Regions from separate parts of the Bacillus sp. AK128 genome, predicted to be linked through region 2. Evidence: predicted binding sites of a transcription regulator. Region 2 holds the regulator's gene; the other holds the start of a gene.
The links. Region 2 encodes CtsR, which represses protease genes until heat stress. Its sites were predicted from a motif close to ATGGTCAATAAAGGTCAAACA; they were not measured.
Positions count from the first base shown of each region.

Region 1: the regulator CtsR is predicted to act here: its motif matches at 1,912-1,932, upstream of clpP (ATP-dependent Clp endopeptidase proteolytic subunit ClpP).

Region 1 is NZ_CP096379.1:653,863-658,295, forward strand. It holds gene M1D60_RS02890 (ABC transporter permease) at 1-946, shown strand, start outside; gene clpP (ATP-dependent Clp endopeptidase proteolytic subunit ClpP) at 1,271-1,858, opposite strand; tRNA gene M1D60_RS02900 (tRNA-Arg) at 2,129-2,204, shown strand; gene M1D60_RS02905 (sensor domain-containing diguanylate cyclase) at 2,347-3,906, shown strand; gene M1D60_RS02910 (DUF3817 domain-containing protein) at 3,928-4,257, opposite strand; gene yvfG (protein YvfG) at 4,329-4,433, opposite strand, start outside.
Region 2 is NZ_CP096379.1:4,601,715-4,606,147, forward strand. It holds gene M1D60_RS23060 (protein arginine kinase) at 1-1,003, opposite strand, end outside; gene M1D60_RS23065 (UvrB/UvrC motif-containing protein) at 1,006-1,557, opposite strand; gene M1D60_RS23070 (CtsR family transcriptional regulator) at 1,590-2,051, opposite strand; gene M1D60_RS23075 (MgtC/SapB family protein) at 2,189-2,857, opposite strand; rRNA gene rrf (5S ribosomal RNA) at 3,638-3,753, opposite strand; rRNA gene M1D60_RS23085 (23S ribosomal RNA) at 3,819-4,433, opposite strand, start outside.

The sequences.
Region 1 (4,433 bases), 770 kb from region 2:
AGATCATTTACTTATTATTGAAGAGCAACAATCCGTTCCGGTGGTATCTTATTTCTACAATCGATATCCAGATACAAGTGTCATCTATCCTTTTGTTACCCAGTTACAACAGCAATATATTTCTTCTGTGACAGATAGACATTCTTTATCACCCGAAATTACAACGGAGTTATTTTCAACTATACCAGTAGAGAGAAATATGTTAGCTGAAAATACTGGGAGCTTAGGTATTGTATATGTATTTATTTTCTTAATGTATACGTTTATCTTAATGTTTGGTCAAGGAATTGCGATGAACATTACCGGTGAAAAGTCAACAAGGGTAATGGAAGTGATGATTACGAAGATTAAGCCAATTTATATGTTATTTGCAAAAGTTCTTTCTAATCTTTGTGCTGGATTAATCCAAGTCTCTATCTTCTTCCTAGCGGGCTATGTGGCTCATCTTATTGGTTGGCTTAATGTTGATCAATTTAATATATTTGGGTTTGTATTCGATTTATCGCAAATCGATGCCGGTCTCATTGTAGCTTTTATGTTTTTCTTCTCTTGCGGGTATTTAATGTATGCCTTGTGCTTTGCTGCATTAGGGTCAGTCATTTCAAGAACGGAGGACCTTGGAAGTGTAATGGGGCCCGTTATGATTCTTGTCATTGGGGCATTAATGGTTGGTATGAGGACCATGATGGATCCAACTGGCATGCTTGTCACGTTCTCCACGTATTTCCCGTTTTTCTCACCGATTGTTGCGTTTGCTAAATTTGTTATGGGGGAAATAACCATGATTCAGCTAGTTATTAGTGGAGTCATTTTACTAGCTTCCATCTTGCTAATCGCATACCTGGCATCACGTATCTATGTGAAAGGTGTAATGGTGTATGGAGAGAAGTTTAAATGGTCTCAGTTAAGTGAGCTAGTTAAAAAGGAAAAGGTTCATCAACTTTAATTGATGTGGGTTACTGCAAATTTTGCTGCATTATTAATTTAAATTTAATTAATAATTTGGTCCGTTGGTTTCCGCTGCAGGCGCTTGCTTTCCGCGGGGAGGGACGTGAGCCTCCTCGGCTTTGCCTGCGGGGTCTCACACTTCCCTCATTTCCCGCAGGAGTCAAACGCCTTCCGCTCCAACCAACTCTTGGTTGTTTACATTATTATTATATTGAAAAATCTTTTCAGAAAACAACTTATACAAAAAGAGTAGTAGACTAAATACAAACCCATTATAAAATAAGAAAAAGTGAGGATATGAATTCCTCACTTTTTCTTATCATTACTTATTATCTTTTGTTAGAACCTGGTCGACTAGACCGTATTCCATTGCCTTATCAGCTGTCATGAAGTTGTCACGCTCTGTGTCGCGCTCGATTACTTCGATTGGTTGGCCAGTACGTTCTGCTAGGATTTCGTTTAGCTTTGAACGTAGGAATAGGATACGCTTAGCAGCAATTTCGATTTCAGTTGCTTGACCTTGTGCACCACCTAATGGTTGGTGAATCATAACTTCACTGTTTGGTAACGCGAAACGCTTGCCTTTTTCACCTGCAGCAAGAAGGAATGCACCCATTGAAGCGGCCATACCGATACAGATTGTAGAAACCTTAGGCTTGATAAATTGCATCGTGTCATAGATTGCCATACCTGCAGTTATTGAACCACCAGGGCTGTTAATGTATAAAGAAATATCTTTATCAGGATCTTCAGCAGCTAAGAATAGAAGCTGAGATACGATTGAGTTTGCTACATTATCATCAATTGCAGAACCTAACATGATAATTCTGTCTTTAAGAAGACGAGAGTATATGTCGTATGCTCTTTCACCGCGATTTGTTTGTTCGATTACCGTTGGAATTAAATTCATCGTGAAATCCTCCTTTAAAATCATTCAGTAGTTTATGTATTTATCATAACTCTAAGGTCAATGAAGGTCAAACAAAAGCCCTTGTCATTATATGTATTCAAAGATGAGTCCAATCATACCCTTCACTACCATATTCAGCATAACCAATTCTCATGCTTTTCTAACCCTAGTTACATAAATTTTAACATATGTTCGACTATATCCAATATAATCCTACTTGAAAAGTAGTGATTTCTTTCATATAATAGATAAGTCACACACTAAACACATGCGCTCGTAGCTCAGTTGGATAGAGCGGTAGTTTCCGGTACTACGTCTGCCGGGGGTTCGAATCCCTCCGAGCGCGTCCAATTATGAATAAGTAACGAAAAGCATCCTATTTCTGAAATGGGATGCTTTTATTTTGTATCTGTACATATCAATTAATCTTTAAAAAAGCCGATATATTTAATACTAGCAACAAAGAATCTTCATATGGTGGGACTAGAATGAAACGAAAAATATCTCTACAAAACTTAATTCTAATTTTAATATCCTTCGCAATGCTTGGGACGAGTATTGGTGGACTGGCCTCAAGTATTATTGTAAGTAAGGGGCATCTTGAGCAAAGTTACTTACATGAAAATCAATTTTATGCAGAAAAATTAGCTGATACAACAGATTCTTTATTTAGAAATATGTTTAGAACCCTTGAGGTAGGAGCAAAGAGTGTTTCTTTACTCATGGGAAATCAAGAAACAATGGCTCTAGAAATTAATAAAATATATGACTCTACCAATTTCTTTAACTCTGTTTTTTTTGTAGATCATAACGGGGTTATCGTCTCGACAGCTCCTAATTATGGATTGCTCGGTAAACAGTTACAATCAGTTGGAGTAAAAGAAGCATTAACAAAGAAACAGTCGTTAATTTCTCAGCCGTATATAGGAGTGACAGGTAGATTAATGGTGCTTATTTCTTATCCTGTTTTTAATGATGGTGGGGAATACCTTGGATTCATTGGCTCTACCATCTATTTGGAGGAACAGAACAGTATCAAGGAGACTCTTGGTCTACATCCAGAACATATGAATGATTCCTATGTATATGTAGTCGACTCAAAAGGGAATATCATCTATCACCCTGAAAAAGAACGTATTGGAGAGAACGTTATTCAAAATAATGTGGTTAAGAAGGTCGTTAAGGGAGAGGAAGGCCAAGCGGAGGTTAAAAATACAAAAGGAATTAAGATGCTGGCAGGTTTTTCATATGTCGAGACAAGTAAGTGGGGAATAGTGAGTCAGACCCCAGCTCAGTCTGTAATGGGCCCAACATATGAATTAGCTAATAATGTGGCGAAATATACGATTCCATTTATCATTTTCATCTTTATTATTTCTTTTCTTCTATTGAAGGCCATTGTTAATCCTCTTAAACAGCTTGCCAATTATGCCAGATTCATAGCTGAGAGAAAGAATGTAAGCCAGCCTGTCATACCAGATCGATATATAGAGCTTTCTGAATTAAAAACTACCATGTTTAAGATGGTCAAAGCCCATAAAGAACAAGTGGACCTGGCAGAAAGTCAATCGATTCTTGATTCTCTTACCGGTTTATATAATCGTCGTCACTTTGACAAGGTGATGAACAAATACAAGAACTATTCTGTTTTAATTCTCGATATTGATTATTTCAAAGCGGTGAATGATGAGTTTGGTCATTTAAAGGGAGACGAGGTGTTAAAATTTTTGGCTAATCTCCTAAAAGAGGAAATAAGGGACCTAGATTTATGCTTCCGTTTAGGTGGAGAGGAATTTTTAATTCTATTGCCCGATACGGAGATTGAAGATGCACAACAAATTGCCGAACGAATTCGAGAGAAAGTAGAAAGTACGCCAAGTCCAACTGGAAAGGTAATTACGATTTCAATTGGAATAGGGAATATGCCAAAGACAGCGATCCATTACACAGAATTGTTTAATCTTGTTGACCAAGCCTTATATAAAGCAAAAAGAAATGGACGAAATCAGTCCGCTATTGCAGAGAATAACAGAAGAAGCCATCCGTAACGGAGGCTTCTTCTTTATCTATTACATATCTTTATGTTTTTTTACAAAAATAACGGGATCCTCAAGTGTTTGTAGACGCTTGTCTAAAATGAAGGTTCCAAAAGGTATGAGTGAGGCGATGACCCCACCAAGTCCAAACCAAAATGACTGGCGGTAGGCAAAAAATACATGAGCTAGGGCAAACAAGAAAAGGACAAAAAATAAACCATGAATGGCTCCGGTAATCGTAACCGCAATTGGGAAGTCGGCCATATATTTCAACGGCATCGCAATCCCTAATAAAATGAGATAAGATAAGCCTTCAATTAAACCAATAAGTCGTAAGCGTCCGACAGGATTTGTTAATGTCATAGGAACCTCCAAATGTAGTTGTACTACTATTATAGTATAGAATTAAGTTAATTAACTAGCTCATTCTTTATTTAAAACTCCTGGGACTTAATGGTAGTATAAGCCTCATCTAAATTGCGAATGCGCTGGAGTGTTTCTGAACCTTTCGTCAGCTTTTCTGTAACAAGAGTTGAAAC
Region 2 (4,433 bases):
GCCTTAAAGGACCACCTGCGTACTGCTGTAAAAAACCAGGCTGTGTCAAAATCATTAACTCATTAAGTATATTACTGGAAACATTATTTATGAAACCTAAATCAATCCCGAGTCTAACATCTGATAGACATCTAGCTGCTTCCTTCGATTCTATAATTCTAGAGTGAGCAAGTATACCATATGAACGATGAACTCGATCTTCTAATTGAATCTTTGACGTTTTCACTAACGCCTCTCTTGCAGATCTCTCCTGCACAATGAGCTGATGAACGACACTTTTTAGATCCTCTACAATATCCTCCTCTGTCTTCCCCAAAGTGATTTGGTTAGAAATCTGAAAGATATTTCCTAATGCTTCACTACCTTCACCATAAATTCCTCTCACAACTAATCCCAGTTGGTTAATAGCAGGGATAATCTTGCTCATTTGTTGGGTGATGACAAGACCAGGCAGGTGCATCATTACAGAGGCCCTCATTCCAGTCCCTACATTAGTTGGACAACTTGTTAAATAGCCCCTCTTCTCATCAAATGCATAATCAACATGCTCCTCAATCCAATCATCAAGTTGATTAGCCGCTTGTAGTGCTTCAGTTAGTTGTAACCCAGGAAATAAGCACTGAATTCGTATATGATCCTCTTCATTCATCATAATACTGATTTCTTCATTCTCTGAAAGGAGACAGGCCCCAAAAGAGGTTTCCTCAGCAAGATGCGGACTAATTAGATGCTTCTCCACTAATACCCTTTTCTCAATCGGTTGAAGCTCATTCATCTTTAGTAATTCAAATTTTCCAACCTCATCATATGTCTTATCTAAAAAATTCTCTTCAAACAGCTGAATAATTTCCTTGGCATCCTCATTCGTAGTGATAATCGGGAATGGATACCTCTCTATATTTCTAGCAAGTCTAATCCTACTACTTAATACTATGTCTGAATCTGGACCATCTTGACTCATCCATGGACTTATTGCTTGTTCTATAAACCGTTGAAGTGACATGATTAATGTCCCTCCCCTTGATCCGACCTTAGTGATGCTTCTAATTCTCTAATTTGGTCTCTTAATTTTGCTGCATTTTCAAACTCTTCACTTTCAATTAATTCCTTAAGTTCTAACCTTAATGTATCAATTTGCTTTTTAATGTGGATACTCCCGCCAATCCTTTTAGGAATCTTTCCGGTATGAATCGTATTACCACTATGGAGTCTCCTTAAAACAGGATCAAGCTGATTCTGAAACGCTTTATAACAATGAGAGCATCCAAACCTACCAACCTTCGCAAATTGCTGAAATGTTAGTTTACAGCGCTCACACTGGATAACCTCTTTTGGAGTAAACGCATTAGTTGAATCCTTTTTAAAATGCTGATGTTCAAAATTTAAAAGTCCTGCTAACAGATTATTAAATGAAAAACCAGCACCCTCAGAGAACATGGACAAATCACCCTTCTCCTTGGCACAATGGTCACAAATATGAATTTCTGATTTCTCACCATTTACTATTTTAGTAAAGTGCAAAGTAGCAGGTCTCTGCTGACATTCCTGACAAACCATTTCCTCACACTCCCATAAAAATTGACCCTCGTTTATTTATACTTTAAAGTACTTAACATGGATTTCATTAATCTAGCTCTTAGTTCGTCACGATGAGGTAGATTTAATAAGAGAACAGATCGATCCATAACACTTAACATGATTCTTGCTTCCTTTTTGGTAATAATCTCCTCTTCCACTAGCCTTAAGATTATATCCTCAGCATTGCTTTGAGTCAGCTCTTTGTTTATGAGCTGAATAATTTGATCGAGTAGATGTGTTCGGTCATCAATTTCTACTTTAACAATGCGAATATAACCTCCACCACCACGTTTACTTTCTACAATATATCCTCTTTCTAATGTAAAACGGGTGTTAATCACATAATTAATCTGAGAAGGAACACATTGAAACTTATCTGCTATTTCGTTCCGCTTAATTTCAATCGCTTTTTCGCCACTAATATCAAGTACTTGCTTTAAATACTGTTCAATAACATCAGATATGTTTCTCACTCAACCCCCAACCCTTTCTGACTTTGACTATCTTTGACTTTAATAATATTATATAAAGCCTACCAATAATTTTCAACTAACAACACTTTTCCCTACATCTATCCTAGCCAAAAAACAAAGAAAACATGATGATAAGCTTATAATTTAGCAAAATTTTGTACACCTTCTATCTTATACAGCTCCTTTATTACCTCTATTTGCTCTCTTCCCTTTAATTCAAACGTAATTTTTATCTCATTTTTATTACTTTCCTCGGTAGTAATTTTATTAATTCTCCCAATATGACCGTTAATACATTCAATAACATCAACTAAAGCATCCCTGGATAAGACTATTTCAATGGTTGCTTTTCTTCTACCTTGTAAAAAAAGATTTTCAAATTTATTTAGCGTTATTAAAATAATCAGGATAATGGCTGTCGTTATAATGGCTACTCCATATAAACCAGCCCCAATTATAAGCCCTAATCCTGCGACCACCCATATCGATGCAGCTGTGGTTAGTCCACGTACAGTTGAATCCTTAACTAATATAGTACCTGCTCCTAAAAATCCAATTCCACTAATAACATAAGAAGGAATACGAGCCGGATCAAACTGTATATGCTCATGGTCCATCACAGATTCAAATCCAAACAGAGAAAGAATCATCATGAGACATGATCCCACCCCCACTAATAAATGTGTCCTAAAGCCAGCTGGATGCTGATTCACTTCACGTTCAAGACCGATCATTCCGCACAATAAAACAGCCAATAATAATCGCCCCACTATAGTAACTAGTTCATGATGTAATAATAATTGCATTTCCATGTCCTCCTACTGGTTGTTTAAAATATCGTATAGAAAACATGGCCCTAATATGACATTTTGGCGGAATTTGATTCGTTAATTTACTTTTTAAAGCAAGTAGATTATGTACTATAAAAGGTAGATTACTTCAATAAAGTGTGGCGAAAAATGGGGCATAATGTCGTGTTCTAAGATGAAGGGCAAGTGTAACTATCCTAATAGATTCTCTAGGTTTACAAGATGCTTGTAATAGTAGGTTTAGAATAGTGTGGTGATCTAACCTTAAGACTATCAACGGGATTCTCTCCTTTTTCCTCAGGGATAATAGAGTCGTTTTAGAAAAGACCACAAAAAAAGCGCAGCTACAATTGCTACACTTTTCTCTTTTGCTTGGCGACGTCCTACTCTCACAGGGGCAATGCCCTATCTAAAACTGGCGCTACAGTTTTACCTCTGATGAGATACAACTTGCTAATCTATAACGTTTAGATAATTCCACGAAAAATACATCTAATTCCGCAGTTTTTGTGTTAATTCCATGAAAAGAAACGTTAATTCCGCGATTTTTTCTTTTATTCCACGAATTCTTTTAATAATTCCGCAAAAACTGATTTTGGCTATTGTCCAAAATAGAAATTACTGTATGGCGCTAATTTTCTTACTTATGAACTATCAATAAGTTTTATTTACTTATGACAGCCTTATGAACGTCTGGACCTTCTTTTTACATATATGCGAGTCATTTATAATAAAAAACAAAAAAGCGCAGCTACAATAGCTACGCTTTTTCTCTTTGCTTGGCGACGTCCTACTCTCACAGGGGCAATGCCCCAACTACCATCGGCGCTGAAGAGCTTAACTTCCGTGTTCGGAATGGGAACGGGTGTATCCTCTTCGCCATCATCACCAGACAATAAGGGATTAAAATTATTCCCTCAAAACTAGATAATATCGTATGCAAGAATGTCGTTTAAATATGGTTAAGTCCTCGACCTATTAGTATCTGTCAGCTCCACGTGTCGCCACGCTTCCACCTCAGACCTATCAACCTGATCGTCTTTCAGGGGTCTTACTTCAAAGAATGGGAAATCTCATCTTGAGGGGGGCTTCATGCTTAGATGCTTTCAGCACTTATCCCGTCCACACATAGCTACCCAGCGATGCCCTTGGCAGAACAACTGGTACACCAGCGGTGTGTCCATCCCGGTCCTCTCGTACTAAGGACAGCTCCTCTCAAATTTCCTACGCCCACGACGGATAGGGACCGAACTGTCTCACGACGTTCTGAACCCAGCTCGCGTACCGCTTTAATGGGCGAACAGCCCAACCCTTGGGACCGACTACAGCCCCAGGATGCGATGAGCCGACATCGAGGTGCCAAACCTCCCCGTCGATGTGGACTCTTGGGGGAGATAAGCCTGTTATCCCCGGGGTAGCTTTTATCCGTTGAGCGATGGCCCTTCCATGCGGAACCACCGGATCACTAAGCCCGACTTTCGTCCCTGCTCGACTTGTAGGTCTCGCAGTCAAGCTCCCTTGTGCCTTTACACTCTACGAATGATTTCCAACCATTCTGAGGGAACCTTTGGGC